Regions from separate parts of the Streptomyces sp. NPDC021212 genome, predicted to be linked through region 3. Evidence: riboswitches for the same ligand, from Rfam matches in the RefSeq annotation. Region 3 holds a riboswitch; each other region holds the start of a gene.

Region 1 (3,671 bases), on a different contig from region 3:
CCGGCCGCCGCGACACCGGGACTGCTGCGCCACCGGGGCCGCGCCGTGGTGTTCGACGGGATCGAGGACTTCAAGGCCCGGATCGACGACCCGGACCTGGAGGTCGACGCCTCCGATGTGCTGGTCCTGCGCGGCTGCGGACCGCGCGGCTACCCCGGCATGCCCGAGGTGGGGAACATGCCGCTGCCGCCCGCGGTGCTGCGGGCCGGAGTGCGGGACATGGTGCGGATCAGCGACGCCCGGATGAGCGGAACCGCCTTCGGCACCGTTGTCCTGCACATCGCGCCCGAGTCAGCGGCGGGCGGCCCGCTGGGGCTGGTGCGCACCGGCGACCGGATAGAACTGGACGTCGAGCGGCGGCACTTGCGGCTGGACGTACCGGACGAGGAACTCGCCGCACGGCAACCGGTGACCGCCGCCGCGCCACCGGCCACCGGTGGATGGGAGCAGATCTACCGCGACCACGTCGAACAGGCCGACCGCGGCGCGGGCCTGGACTTCCTCGTCGGCACCCGCGGATCCTTCGTCGCCAGGGAATCGCATTGAGCACACAGCGGGATCACAGGAACGACCCAGGTCCGGGAAAGGTTCGCCGCTTACTCTCCGGGCATGCCCACGACGCGCTCCACGGACGAGGCACTGGCGCAGACCGCCGTACGAGCCCTGATCTCCCAGGCGGAGCTGACCCCCAAACCGGGCCTCGCGGACACCCGTGACCTCCAGGCCCGCGCCACCGGCACCGATCTGCTCGCGCTGCGCTGGTCGGCCAAGTCGCTGGCGCCCGGGTTCGCCGCCATGGCGGCCGCCGCCCGCCGCCCCGGCGAGCCGACGCGGGCGCTCCGCGAGGAGCTGGGCGCCATCGGCCGCTGCGCCGAGTGGACCATGGCGCGGGCCGGTGGCGGCCCGGTCACCGGACGCCTGCACCACGGGGCGCTGTGGGTGCTGGGGCTGCTGGTGGCGGCCGCCGCCCTGGAACCCGGCGCCGCGCCCCGGGAGCTGACCGCCACCGCCCGGCAGCTCGCCGCCCACACCGACCGCGGCGCCCCGCGCAAGCCCTCGGCGGGCTCGCAGGTGTCCGCCACCTATGGCGCGGCGGGTGCGCGCGGCGAGGCGCGGGCCGCCTTCCCGCACGTACGCCGCGCCCTGGACGCCCTGGCGACGGCGCGGGCCGCGGGCGCCACCGAGACACAGGCGCGGCTCGACGCGCTGCTCACCGTGATGAGCACCCTCCAGGACACCGGGCCGCTGTACCGGGCGGGCCCGCCCGCCCTCCGGCGGGTGCAGGACGGGGCGCGCGGTGTGCTGGAGGCGGGCGGCACCGCGACGGCCCGGGGCGCCGCCGCCCTCGCCACCCTGGACGCCGAGCTGCGCGAGACGGGCATCGCGCCCCGCGGAAGCGCCGCGCTGCTGGCCGGGGCGCTGTTCCTGGACGCGCTGCCGGCCCGGACCCGTCCCCAGGACCGGGTCCACGCGGCGAGGGGTTAGCCTGGGGGCGCTCCAACCGACACGGGGTGCCCCACGCGGGGCTGAGATCACACCCGTCGAACCTGAACCAGTTAGCACTGGCGGAGGGATGTCATCGATGCGTTTGCCGCATGCTGCCACCGACCCGGCACCCACCGGCGCGGAATCCGTCTTCGACGGGCGGATGCCCACCGCGCCCGGCGATCTGCGCGTCGAGGCGCGCGGTATCGCGCCGGTTCCGGAGAGCCACCGCTACGGCGGGCCGGGGCGCCTGTTCACCGTGTGGTTCGCCCCGAACCTGACCATGACCGGTGTGTTCACCGGCACCGTCGGGATCTCCCTCGGCCTGGACTTCGCCACCGCGCTGGCCGCCGTCGTCCTGGGCACCCTCATCGGCGCCGTGCCCACCGCGTATCTGGGCACCTGGGGCAGTCTGACCGGGGCCGGGCAGCTGCCGCTGGCGCGGCTGGCCTTCGGCCGGGGGGTCGCCGTGCCGGGTGTTCTGCAGTGGCTGTCCTCGGTCGCCTGGGACGCGCTCATCGGCCTGTTCGGCGGTGACGCCCTGGCCCGGCTGTGCGGCCTGCCGTTCTGGCTGGGTGTGCTGATCATGATGGCCGCCCAGGGAGCGCTCGGGGTGCTCGGCTACGAGGCCATCCACCGGATGCAGAAGCTGATGACCTTCGTCCTCGCTGCCGCGTTCGCCGCCCTGGCCGTCAAGTTGCAGGGCGGCGTCCACCCCGCCGCCACCGGATCGGCCCACGGCGCCGACCGCCTCGGCGCCTTCGTCCTGACCAGCACGATCGCCCTGAGCCTGGCGCTGTCGTGGGCGCCGTACGCCAGCGACTTCAGCCGCTATCTGCCCCGCGCCACCTCCCGGGTCGGCATGTTCTGGTGCACTCTGCTCGGCGTCACCGTGTCCTTCGTGGCCGTCCAGGCGCTCGGGCTGTGGGGAGCCTCCGTCTTCACCGACCAGACCGCCCGTGGCGTCGATACGGCCCTGGGCGGCGGGGCGCTCGGCGCGTTCGGACTGCTGGCCGTGGCGCTGGCCGCCCTGTGCAGCAACGCCATGAACGACTACAGCGGCTCACTGGCCCTGCAGACCGCCGGTGTTCGCATCCCCCGCCCCCTGGCCGCGGCCCTCGCCGCCGCGCTCGGCTTCCCGCTGGTGCTGTGGATGCACGCCGCCGACACCACCGCCCGCTTCCAGAACGTGCTGCTGTTCGTCGGCTACTGGATTCCCGGCTTCGTCGCGATCGTGGCCGTCGACTGGTTCGTCCGCGCCCGGACCCGGGGCGGCGCGCCGGTCGACCTGGCCGCCGAGAGCGCCCGCCCGCAGCCGTGGTGGCCCGCCCTGCTGGCGTTCGGCGCCGCCTTCGCCGCGGCGGTGCCGTTCATGGACACCAGCCTCTACACGGGCCCGGTGGCCGCCGCGCTGCACGGCGCCGACCTCGCGTACTACGCCGCCTTCCTCGCGGCGCTCCTCGTCTACGTCCCGCTCAGGGCACGGCGCCGCACCACCCACTGAGGCACGGCGGCGGCCGTGGCACCCTGGGGGCTTCGCCAGGTTACGCACTACCCGAGGAGACGTGCCACGTGCCGCAGAACCAGCCGGTGGAGTCCATCGCCGCCCCGGCGGTCCTCGCCGAGGAGCGCAGACTCCACAAGGACCTCGGCTTCTGGGGCCTGACCGCGATCGGGTTCTCCAACATCCTCGGGTCCGGCTGGCTGTTCGCGGCCCTGTACGCCGCCCAGACCGCCGGACCCGCCGCGTTGCTGTCCTGGATCGCCGCGGGGGCGCTGTGCGCCCTGATCGCCCTGGTCATGGTGGAGCTGGGCGCCACCCGCCCGGAGGGCGGAGGCACCGTGCGGTGGCCGCTGTACGCGAGCGGGCGGCTGGTCGGCACGATGGTCGGCTGGTCCGTCGTGCTGTCCGTGGGCGGCACGGCCGCGGAAATCAGCGCGATCATGCAGTACGCCGCGCACTATCTGCCGGGGCTCTACGACGGCGGCCGCCTCACCCTCCCGGGCCTCGGCGTGGCCGTCGGACTGAGCGTGCTGCTCACCGCGCTCAACTGGTTCGCCGTGCGGATATTCGCCCGGCTCAACAACCTGGTGTCGGTGTTCAAGGTCATCGTCCCCGTCGTCACCGTCGTCGCGCTGTTCCTGTCGGGCACCCACTCCGGGCGCCTCACCGAACACGGCGGCTT
Region 2 (3,671 bases), on a different contig from region 3:
CCGTGTCCGGGTCGAGGGCCAGGTTGAACTGGTCCTCCCAGCGGAACTCGAAGCGCGCGTCGGAGAGCGCGTCGTCCCATGCCTGGGCATCGGGGTGGCCCTTGGCCAGATCGGCGGCGTGGGCGGCGATCTTGTAGGTGATCACGCCGGTCTTCACGTCGTCGCGGTCCGGCAGACCCAGGTGCTCCTTGGGGGTGACGTAGCAGAGCATCGCCGTGCCCCACCAGGCGATCATCGCGGCGCCGATGCCCGAGGTGATGTGGTCGTAGGCGGGCGCGACGTCCGTGGTGAGGGGGCCCAGGGTGTAGAAGGGGGCCTCCTCGCAGATCTCCTGCTGGAGGTCGACGTTCTCCTTGATCTTGTGCATCGGGACGTGTCCCGGGCCCTCGATCATCGTCTGGACGCCGTGCTCCTTGGCGATCCGGTTGAGTTCGCCGAGCGTGCGCAGCTCCGCGAACTGGGCCTCGTCGTTGGCGTCGGCGATGGATCCGGGGCGCAGCCCGTCACCCAGCGAGTAGGTGACGTCGTACGCCGCGAGGATGTCGCACAGCTCCTCGAAGTGGGTGTAGAGGAACGACTCCTGATGGTGGGCCAGGCACCAGGCGGCCATGATCGAGCCGCCGCGGGAGACGATGCCGGTCTTGCGGCGGGCGGTCAGGGGGACGTACGGCAGCCGTACGCCCGCGTGCACCGTCATGTAGTCGACGCCCTGCTCGGCCTGTTCGATGACGGTGTCCTTGTAGACCTCCCAGGTCAGCTCCTCGGCCTTGCCGTCGACCTTTTCCAGCGCCTGGTAGAGCGGCACGGTGCCGATCGGCACCGGGGAGTTGCGCAGCACCCACTCCCGGGTGGTGTGGATGTTGCGGCCGGTCGAGAGGTCCATGACCGTGTCGGCGCCCCAGCGGGACGCCCAGGTCATCTTCTCGACCTCCTCCTCGATGGACGAGGTGACGGCGGAGTTGCCGATGTTGGCGTTGACCTTCACCAGGAATCGCTTGCCGATGATCATCGGCTCGATCTCCGGGTGGTTGACGTTGGCGGGCAGGACGGCCCGGCCCGCCGCGATCTCCTCGCGGACCACCTCGGGGGAGACGTTCTCGCGGAGCGCCACGTACTCCATCTCCGCCGTCACCTCCCCCCGGCGGGCGTAGGCGAGTTGGGTGACGGCCTCCCCGTCGCGGGCCCGGCGGGGCTGGCGCGGCCGTCCGGGGAAGACCGCGTCGAGGTTGCGCAGGCCACCGCGGGGGGCGGTGTGCTTGATCCCGTCGTCCTCGGGCCGGGCCGGACGGCCGGAGTACTCCTCGGTATCGCCTCGGGCGATGATCCAGTTCTGCCGCAGTGGCGCGAGGCCACGGCGGACGTCGGTGTCGATGTGGGGGTCGGTGTACGGGCCGGACGTGTCGTACAGCGTCACGTCCTGGCCATTGGTGAGGTGGACGCGGCGAACCGGGACCTGGATGTCCGGGCGGGAACCCGTGACATATCCCTTGTGCCAGCCGAAATCGGCAGCATTTTCGCGCATGTGTGCATCCTGCTGAGTCATGAGACCCACTCCCTACGCCGGCATTACCCGGTACCAGGTTCAGCGGTCGGCGCAGCTGTCGCGTCAGCGCCCTCTCAGCCCGGTGCTCCGAGCTCCCGCGATTGCAAAGGCGTCCCCACGCTAACTGTTTACCCGCATACCTGAACAGGGGGCCTCGCGCTCTTGCGATGATGCGACGGTGACCGCGACACAGCATGACCATCCGCCCGAGCAGCCCCACCCGTCCGGCCAGGCCCCCGGCCATGGCCACGCGCACGGCCACAGCCACGCCCACTCGCACGGCCCGGCCACCCCCGTCTCCACCCGCCTCCGCAAGATCATCGCGGTGGTGCTCATCCCCTTCACCGTCGCCGTGGTCGCCGGGCTGGTCGCGCTGTGGCCGGACGGCCCCGAGCACACCACCCACGGCCGCAGCGGGCTCGGATTCGACCAGGAGACGGTCGCCGGGCGGGTGGTGAAGGTGGCGGAGGTCGACTGCGCCGACGTCAACGCGCAGCCGCAGGCGCCCACCGAACCGGGTCAGCAGGGCGCCGCCCCGGCGCCCGGCGGCGGCACGGGCGGGGCGAGCGGGGCCGCGGGGGGCGGGAGCGGCGGTGGGAAGAGCGTCTGCGAGAGGGCCACCATCGAGGTCACCTCGGGCAAGGACAAAGGCCGCACGTTCCCTGAAATCGTCCAGCCGAACGCCTCACGGAAGTTCAGCGCCGGGCAGGAGCTGAAGCTGGCCTACGCGCCCAAGGCGCCGAAGAACCTCCAGTATTCGGTCTCGGACATCAACCGCTCGTTCCCGATGGCCCTGCTCGCCGGGGTGTTCGCGCTCGTGGTCGTGGCCGTCGGCCGGCTGCGCGGCGTCTTCGCGCTGGTGGCGCTGGCCATCAGCTTCGGGGTGCTGACGCTGTTCATCCTCCCGGCGATACTCCAGGGCTCGAATCCGCTGGTGGTCGCGGTCGTCGGGGGCAGCGCGATCATGCTGCTCGCGCTCTACATGTGCCATGGGCTGAGCGCCCGGACCTCGGTCGCGGTGCTCGGCACCCTGGTCTCGCTGCTGCTGATCGGGGTGCTCGGCTCGCTGTTCATCGGCTGGGCGTCGCTGACCGGCAACACCGACGACCAGACCGGGCTGGTGCACGGCCTCTACCCCAACATCGAGATCAAGGGCCTGCTGCTGGCCGGGGTGATCATCGGTTCGCTGGGCGTGCTGGACGATGTGACAGTCACCCAGACCTCGGCGGTGTGGGAGTTGCGGGAAGCCGACCCCACGGCGAGCCGGCGCAAGCTCTACGCGGCCGCGATGCGCATCGGGCGGGACCACATCGCGTCCGTCGTGAACACCCTGGTGCTGGCGTACGCGGGCGCCTCGCTTCCGTTGCTGCTCCTCTTCTCGATCGCGGACAGCGGGGTGGGAACGGTGGCGACGAGCGAGATCGTCGCGCAGGAGATCGTCCGCACGCTGGTGGGCAGCATCGGGCTGGTCGCCTCGGTGCCGGTGACCACGGCGCTGGCCGTCCTGGTCGTCTCCGCGGACCACACGCCGGACGACGGCGGGGCAAGCGGTGGCGGGACGAGCGGCAGCGGGGCGAGCGGTGGCGGTCGGGGGCGCGGGCGGCGCCGCCGGGCGCGCGCACGCTGACGCGCGTACCGGCGCGCATCGGCGCTACGCGTATCGGTCCTCGGCCAGGATGCGGTCCAGTTCGGCGTCGAGATCGCCGACCGGATCGCAGGCCGCGGGCTCCTCACCGAACGGGACGAGCCGGTCCGTACGGTCCAGGAAGGCCACCAGCGGCGCCGCCCCGGCCCGGAACAGGGCCCTCTCGGACCCCACCTGCAGTCTGATGAACACGTCCGAGAGCCCTTCGGGCGAGGCCGGTGCGATCCGCACATCGCCCTCGCCGGAGGGTTTGCTCAGCCCGTCCAGCAGCAGCTCACGGGCGAAGGCCCAGCTCACCGGCGCGTCGCCGGGCAGGTGGAAGGTGATCTCGACCGCGTAGGGATCGCCGCTGTCGTACGACAGCTCGACCGGGATCCGGAAGGACAGTTCCTGCGAGACCAGAAAGGTCATCGTCACTTCCGCCTGGACTGTGTCACGCATGTCACGCATCGTTCGCCGCCCCGGGTAGTTCAGACTTGGCCG
Region 3 (3,671 bases):
GCGATGTACATCTCACGCTCGATCCGGTCGGCCACGGTCACGGTCACGGCGACCACCTCCGCTTCCACGGTATGCCGGTCCGTTTTCGTCCGTTACGCGAACTTCATCCGTTACGCGAACGCGGGCCGCTCCGGGTCGAGGGCGGCCAGGCCCTCGGCCGGGGACGACGCCTCGGCGAAGTGGCGGCGGGGGATGCGGCCGGCCCGGTGCGCGAGCCGCCCCGCGGCGACCGCGTGCCGCATCGCCCCGGCCATCAGCACCGGCTCCTGGGCCCGCGTCACGGCAGAGGCCAGCATGACCGCCGCGCAGCCCAGCTCCATTGCCAGCGCGGCGTCGGACGCCGTGCCCGCGCCCGCGTCGAGGATCACGGGGACCCCGGCGCGCTCGGTGATCAGCTGGAAATTGTGCGGGTTGCGGATGCCGAGGCCGGAGCCGATCGGCGAGCCCAGCGGCATGATCGCGGCGCAGCCGACCTCCTCCAGCTTCCGGGCCAGCACCGGATCGTCGTTGGTGTACGGCAGGACCGTGAAGCCGTCGTCCACCAGGGTCTCGGCGGCGTCCAGCGTCTCGATGGGGTCGGGGAGCAGGGTGCGTTCGTCGGCGACGACCTCCAGCTTCACCCAGTCCGTGCCCAGCGCCTCGCGGGCGAGCCGGGCGGTCAGCACGGCCTCCCCGGCGGTGAAGCAGCCCGCGGTGTTGGGGAGGGGGCGGATGCCGTGCCGGTTCAGTACGGACAGCACCGAGCCCTGCACCGTGGGGTCCAGGCGGCGCATCGCGACCGTGGTCAGCTCGGTGCCGGAGGCGATCAGCGAGCGCTCCATGACGTCCAGGCTGGGCGCGCCGCCGGTGCCCATGATCAGGCGGGAGCCGAAGGTCGTACCGGCGATGGTGAGCGGATCGGCGTCGGTGAGGACCTGATCCAGTGTGGTCGGCTGCGACGTTGTGGCGTGAGACATGGGGTTCAGCCTCCTTGGACCGCGGTGAGGACCTCGACGCGATCGCCGTCGCCGAGCGGGGTCGCGGGCCACTGGCCGCGCGGGACGACCGTCTCGTTGACGGCCGCGGCGACGCCCGAGGGCGCCTGGGTGAGGGTCGCGACGACCCCGTCGAGGGTGGTGCCGTCGGGCAGCTCGCGGGGCTCGCCGTTCACAGTGACGGTCATGCGGTGTGCTCCTGTATCGACGCTGCCTGTGCTGCTGTGGTGAGTGGCGTGGTCCCCGCGAAGCGCCGCGGGGAGAACGGCCGCGCCTCGGGCGGGAGTTCGCCGCTCGTCAGCGCCTCGGCCATGACATCGCCGGTGATCGGGGTGAGCAGGACGCCGTTGCGGTAGTGGCCGGTGGCCAGCTGGAGGCCCGGCAGCTCGGTCGGGCCGAGCAGCGGGGCGTTGTCGGGGGAGCCGGGGCGCAGCCCGGCGCGGGTCTCGACGAGCGGCAGTTCGGTGATGCCGGGCACCAGCTCGTGCGCGTCGCGCAGCAGCTCGTACACCCCGCCCGCGGTGACCGTGGTGTCCCAGCCCAGCTCCTCCGTGGTCGCGCCGACGACCAGCTCGCCGTTCTCGCGCGGGACGAGGTAGACGTGCCCGCCGCGCACCACGGCCCGCACGGTCCGGGACAGGAAGGGCGCGTACGGGCCGGGCACCGACAGCCGCAGGACCTGGCCCTTGACGGGACGTACGGGCGGCAGGACCTCCTCGGGGACGCCCGGGAGCCGCCCGCTGAGGCTGCCCGCGGCCAGCACGGTCTGCCCGGCCGCCAGCCGCGTGCGCGCATCGTCGGCCAGCTCGGCCCCGGCGGCGCGGTCGCCGTCCAGCAGCAGCCGCTCCGCGCGGGCGCGGTGGAGGACCACCCCGGCGCGCTCGCACGCCGCCAGCAGCGCCGCCGCCAGCCGCCGCGGGTCGATCTGGTGGTCGCCATCGACGCGCAGGCCGCCGCGTACGCCCGGCGCGAGCATCGGCTCCAGGCGCCGGCATTCGCGCCCCGTCAGCCACTGCGCGTCCAGCCCGAGCCGCTGCTGGAAGGCGTGCAGCTCGCGCAGATGGGCGCGGTCATCCGCGTCGAGCGCGACGGAGAGCGTGCCGCAGGTGCGGAAGCCCAGGTCATGGCCGCTCGCCTGCTCCAGCTCCGCCACGAACGACGGATAGCGGCGCGCCGAGGCCAGGTTCAGCCCGAGCAGGGTCTGCTCGCCGTAGTGCAGCTCGGTGACGGCCGCCAGCATCCCGGCCGCGACCTGCGCGGCCCCGCCGCCGGGCGCCGGGTCGACGACGGCGGTGCGCAGGCCCCGCTGGGCCGCCCGCCAGGCCGTGACCAGGCCGATGATGCCGCCGCCGATGACGAGGACGTCGTACGGCGCGTCGCCTGGGGATGCTGCGCGTGGTGTGTGTGGTGGTGTGTGCATGGGCTGGTCGCCCCCTCCCTTCGCCGGCATGACCCGGATCAGGTTCGTACGGTCGGAGGCCGCGCCAGCCTCCCTCTCAGCCCGGTGCGCCCGGGCTCCCGCGAGTGCTCTGTCCCGCCACCCTAGTACGCGCCCCGAATCGCCCGGAAGGGAGCGCCCCGGGCCGGGCCGGGCACAGGCCGTACGGCACGCCCGGCGGTCCCCCGCGGCCCGCCGGTCGGCCCGTCGGGCTGTGCCCGAGATCTCGTCGTGCGCTCTCCGGTCCGCCCCACCTGCCGCAATACAGTGATCGTGTGAGCGATGAGACGACGAAGACGATGGCGTCCTCGGCGGGTGGCGGTGGACAGCGGGTGGTGATCGTCGGCGCGGGCATGGCGGGGGTGCAGACCGCCGTCGCGCTGCGGGAGCAGGGCTGGACCGGGGAGATCCTGCTGCTGGGCGCCGAGCCCCATCAGCCGTACGACCGGCCGCCGCTGTCCAAGGCCGTGCTGCTGGGCAAGGCCGAAGGGTCCGCGTTGGACGTGGACTTCGCAGCGCTCGGCATCGAGCTGCGGCTCGGCGTCCCCGTGACCGGGCTGGACACGGCCGGGCGGACGGTCGGGACCGGGTCCGGGCCGATCCCGTACGACGTCCTGGTGATCGCCACCGGCGCCGAGCCGATCGCCCTGCCTGGCAGCGAGGGCGTACCGGGCGTCCACCTCCTGCGCACGCTGGACGACGCCGAACGGCTGCGCCCGGTGCTCGCCGCGCAGCAGGAGATCGTGGTGGTCGGGGCGGGCTGGATCGGCGCGGAGTTCGCGACCGCGGCCCGCGAGGCGGGCTGCGCGGTGACGGTCGTCGAGGCCGCGGACCGGCCGCTGGCGGGCGCCCTCCCGGCGGAGGTCGCCGCCCACATGACCGGCTGGTACGCGGACTACGGCGCCACCCTGGTCACCGGCGCCCGGGTGACCGCGCTCGACCGGCACGGACTGCAGCTCGGCGACGGCACCCGGCTGCGGGCCGGTGCGGTCGTCATCGGCATCGGCGCCCGGCCCGCGACCGGCTGGCTGGCCGGTTCGGGCGTCGCACTCGCCGAGGACCGGTCCGTCGTCGCCGACGAGGGACTGCGCACCTCGGTGCCGGACGTGTACGCGGTCGGCGACTGCGCGTCCTTCCCCTCCGCCCGCTACGGGACCCGGCTGCTGGTGCACCACTGGGACAACGCGCTCCAGGGGCCGCGGACGGTCGCCGCCAATGTGGTGGGCAGCCGGACCGCGCACTTCCCCGGCCAGGTCTAC
Region 4 (3,671 bases), on a different contig from region 3:
GCGCGATGAGGAAGCCGAAGCCGACGGTGACGGCTGAGGTGCCCAGCGGCAGCATCAGCAGCGCGTCGAAGCCGCGGACCAGACGCCCGGCCCGGCGGGTGAGCGCGGCGGCGGCGAGCCCGCCGACGAGGACGGCGAAACCGGTGGCGACGGCCGCGTACTGGAGGGAGTTCCCGATGGCGTCCACGGGGGCCACGAAGAAGGTGCCGCCGCTGTCGGCCGCGGATTCAAGCGCCCGGTAGTACGCGAATCCGTAGCCGTCCGGCCCGTGGAGCGAGCGTTCCACCAGCACCGCGAGCGGCAGCACGATCAGCAGCGCGACGACGGCCAGCACCCCCGCGAGCAGCCCCCACTGCGCCGGGCCCTGGGGGCGGCGCGCGGTCCGGGCGGCGTCGACGAGCCGCAGGGCGCCCTCCCGGCGGCGCACCGTCCAGGCGTGCAGGGCGAGGACGGCCGCGACCGCCGCGAACTGGACGAGGGTCAGCACCGCGGCCGTGGGCAGGTCGAGCAGCTGCGCGGTCTGCCGGTAGATGGCCACCTCCAGGGTGGCGTAGCGCGGGCCGCCGAGGATCTGGATCACGCCGAAGGAGGTGAAGGTGAACAGGAAGACCATCAGCGCGGCGGCGGCCACGGCGGGGCCCAGCGCGGGCAGGGTGACGCGGCGCCAGGCCGCGAGGCGGCTCGCGCCGAGCACCCGGGCGGCCTCCTCCTGGCGCGGGTCGAGCTGCGCCCACAGCCCGCCGACGGTGCGGATCACGACCGCGTAGTTGAAGAAGACGTGGGCCAGCAGGATCGCCCAGACGCTGGTGTCGAGCCGTATCCCCCACAGCTCGTCCAGCAGCCCGCCGCGCCCGAGCAGCCCCAGGAACGCCGACCCGGCGACGACGGTCGGCAGGACGAACGGCACGGTCACCACGGCGCGCAGCAACCCCTTGCCGGGGAAGGCGAAGCGGGCGAAGACGTACGCGCCGGGCAGCGCGACCGCCAGCGTCAGGCCGGTCGAGGCGGCCGCCTGCCAGCCGGTGAACCACAGGGTGTGCAGGACGGACGGGTCGCCCAGCACCTCGGGTATCCGCCCCAGCTGCCACCGGCCGTCGACGCGCAGCCCGCGGGTGACGATCGCGCCCACCGGATACGCGAAGAAGACGGCGAAGAAGGCCAGCGGCACGGCCATCAGGGCGAGCCGCAGCACGGTGCCGCGCGACCCGCCGCGGTCGGCAGCGGGCTTTACGGAACGAGCGAGGACCATGCCTTGACCCAGGGCTCACGGTTCTCGGCGATCTTCCGCGGCGGCAGGGTGGCCGAGTCGGTGACCTTGACCCCGTACCGGGTGAAGACCTCCGGCAACTTGGCGTCCTCGCGCACCGGATTGACGTACATGTTCAGCGGTACGTCCTCCTGGAAGCGCTTGGTCAGCAGGAAGTCCAGCAGCGCCTTGCCCCCCTTGGTGTTGCCCGCGCCGTTCAGCAGCCCGGCGAACTCCGTCTGCCGGAAGCAGGTGCCGTCCGCCACCCCGGTCGGGGCCTTCGCGGGCTTCGCCTTCGCGTCGGCCACCTCGGCGGGCGGGCTGGAGGCGTACGAGACGACGAGCGGCTTGTCGCCCTTGGCGCCGCCCGCCGAGCCGGAGAAGCGGTCGTAGTACGCCTGCTCCCAGCCGTCGACCACCTCGACGCCGTTGGCCTTCAGCTTCTTCCAGTAGCCCTTCCAGCCGTCGTCGCCGTAGCGGGCGGCGGTGCCGAGCAGAAAGGCCAGGCCGGGGGACGAGGTGGCGGCGTTCTCGGTGACCAGAAGGTTCTTGTACGCGGGCTTGGTCAGATCGGCGAACGTCTTCGGCGGCGCGAGCTTCTTGCGCGCGAAGTAGGCGCGGTCGTAGTTGACGCAGATGTCGCCGTAGTCGACCGGTGTGACGCGGTGCTTCGCCGGGTCGGCCTGGAAGGCCGCGGGGACCTTGTCCAGGCCCTTCGCCTCGTACGGCGTGAACAGGCCGCCCGCGAGCGCGCGGGAGAGGAGGGTGTTGTCGACGCCGAAGAACACATCGCCCTGCGGGTGGCCCTTGGACAGGATCGCCTGGTTGACGGCCGCCCCCGCGTCACCGCCCGCCTGCACCCGCACCTTGTAGCCGGATCTGCGCGTGAACTCCTTGAGGACGGCCTTGGACGCCGCGAACGAGTCGTGCGAGACCAGGGTGACGGTCTTGGAGTCCTTGCCGTCGGCCGCGCCCCCACCGCAGCCCGCGAGGACGCCGGTGCCGAGGGAGACCACGAGGACGGCGGTGACGGCACGCCGAAGATGGCTGTTCATGGTGAGGCTGACTCCCTACGCCGGTATGACCCGGATCAGGTTGGAGGGTCTGCGGCCGTGCCGCACTCTCAGCGCTGTCGCGCTCCCCTGTCGGAATGTTCACTTGTACGACGATCGCGCGAAGGCACCGTATCAGCCGGTGCTCAGCGCTCCGTGGCCGCCAACTGGCCGCACGCCCCGTCGATCTCCTGCCCCCGGGTGTCCCGGACGGTCACCGGCACCCCGTGCGCCTCCAGGGCCGCCACGAACGCCCGCTCGTCCTCGGGCCGCGACGCCGTCCACTTCGAGCCGGGCGTCGGGTTGAGCGGGATGAGGTTGACGTGCACCCGGTGGCCCTTGAGCAGCCGGCCGAGCAGGTCGGCGCGCCACGCCTGGTCGTTGATGTCCTTGATGAGGGCGTACTCGATCGAGATCCGGCGGCCGGACTTCTCCGCGTACTCCCACGCCGCGTCCAGGACCTCGCGCACCTTCCAGCGGGTGTTGACCGGCACGAGGGTGTCGCGCAGCTCGTCGTCGGGCGCGTGCAGGGAGACCGCGAGCCGGCACTTGAAGCCCTCGTCGGCGAACCTCAGCATCGCCGGGACCAGACCCACGGTCGAGACGGTGATACCGCGCTGGGACAGGCCGAGGCCGTCCGGCTCGGGGTCGGTGAGCCGACGGATGGCGCCGATGACCCGGTTGTAGTTGGCCAGCGGCTCGCCCATGCCCATGAAGACGATGTTGGACAAGCGGGCCGGTCCGCCCGGGATCTCCCCGTCGCGCAGCGCCCGCATCCCGTCGACGATCTGGTGCACGATCTCGGCGGTGGACAGGTTGCGGTCCAGACCCGCCTGGCCGGTGGCGCAGAACGGGCAGTTCATGCCGCAGCCCGCCTGGGAGCTGATGCACATGGTGACCCGGTCCGGGTACCGCATCAGCACGGACTCCACCAGCGTGCCGTCGAAGAGCCGCCAGAGGGTCTTGCGGGTGGTGTCGTCGTCGCAGCTGATGTGCCGCACCACGCTCATCAGGTCCGGCAGCAGCCCGGCCGCGAGCTTCTCCCGCGCGGCGGCCGGTACGTCGGTCCACTGGGCGGGGTCGTCGGTGTAGCGGGCGAAGTAGTGACGCGACACCTGACCGGCCCGGAAGGGCTTCTCCCCGAGGGCGGCGACGGCCTCGCGGCGCTCGGCGGGAGTGAGGTCGGCGAGATGCCGCGGGGGCTTCTTGGCCCCACGCGGCACGGCGAAAGTGAGTTCTCCGGGCTTAGGCATGGCCGTACCAGTGTCGCAGACGCGCGGAAGGCCCCGCGCCACGGGCGGCGCGGGGCCCGAGAGGTACGGGTCGGGCGGCTCAGCCGCCGCCCACGAAGATCACCATCAGCAGCCACGCCA

Evidence for each region. A riboswitch is a leader RNA that binds a small molecule or an ion and turns the genes downstream of it on or off. The one in region 3 is predicted to bind thiamine pyrophosphate.
Region 1: another riboswitch for thiamine pyrophosphate. It lies ahead of ACH4SI_RS02715 (purine-cytosine permease family protein); the one in region 3 lies ahead of thiO (glycine oxidase ThiO).
Region 2: another riboswitch for thiamine pyrophosphate. It lies ahead of thiC (phosphomethylpyrimidine synthase ThiC); the one in region 3 lies ahead of thiO (glycine oxidase ThiO).
Region 4: another riboswitch for thiamine pyrophosphate. It lies ahead of ACH4SI_RS31245 (thiamine ABC transporter substrate binding subunit); the one in region 3 lies ahead of thiO (glycine oxidase ThiO).

What each region holds. Positions count from the first base shown of each region.
Region 1 covers NZ_JBIRPZ010000001.1:691,924-695,594, forward strand. Annotated here, with positions in the region: gene ACH4SI_RS02705 (IlvD/Edd family dehydratase) at 1-546, shown strand, start outside; gene ACH4SI_RS02710 (triphosphoribosyl-dephospho-CoA synthase) at 610-1,485, shown strand; TPP riboswitch at 1,498-1,591, shown strand; gene ACH4SI_RS02715 (purine-cytosine permease family protein) at 1,583-2,989, shown strand; gene ACH4SI_RS02720 (APC family permease) at 3,058-3,671, shown strand, end outside.
Region 2 covers NZ_JBIRPZ010000004.1:291,199-294,869, forward strand. Annotated here, with positions in the region: gene thiC (phosphomethylpyrimidine synthase ThiC) at 1-1,543, opposite strand, end outside; TPP riboswitch at 1,536-1,652, opposite strand; gene ACH4SI_RS12765 (YibE/F family protein) at 1,722-3,170, shown strand; gene ACH4SI_RS12770 (SsgA family sporulation/cell division regulator) at 3,195-3,629, opposite strand.
Region 3 covers NZ_JBIRPZ010000011.1:353,764-357,434, reverse strand. Annotated here, with positions in the region: gene ACH4SI_RS29610 (SRPBCC domain-containing protein) at 1-47, opposite strand, end outside; gene ACH4SI_RS29605 (thiazole synthase) at 111-956, opposite strand; gene thiS (sulfur carrier protein ThiS) at 962-1,162, opposite strand; gene thiO (glycine oxidase ThiO) at 1,159-2,394, opposite strand; TPP riboswitch at 2,393-2,506, opposite strand; gene ACH4SI_RS29590 (NAD(P)/FAD-dependent oxidoreductase) at 2,712-3,671, shown strand, end outside.
Region 4 covers NZ_JBIRPZ010000013.1:110,052-113,722, forward strand. Annotated here, with positions in the region: gene ACH4SI_RS31240 (ABC transporter permease) at 1-1,174, opposite strand, end outside; gene ACH4SI_RS31245 (thiamine ABC transporter substrate binding subunit) at 1,228-2,301, opposite strand; TPP riboswitch at 2,297-2,400, opposite strand; gene rlmN (23S rRNA (adenine(2503)-C(2))-methyltransferase RlmN) at 2,445-3,551, opposite strand; gene ACH4SI_RS31255 (phosphatidate cytidylyltransferase) at 3,631-3,671, opposite strand, start outside.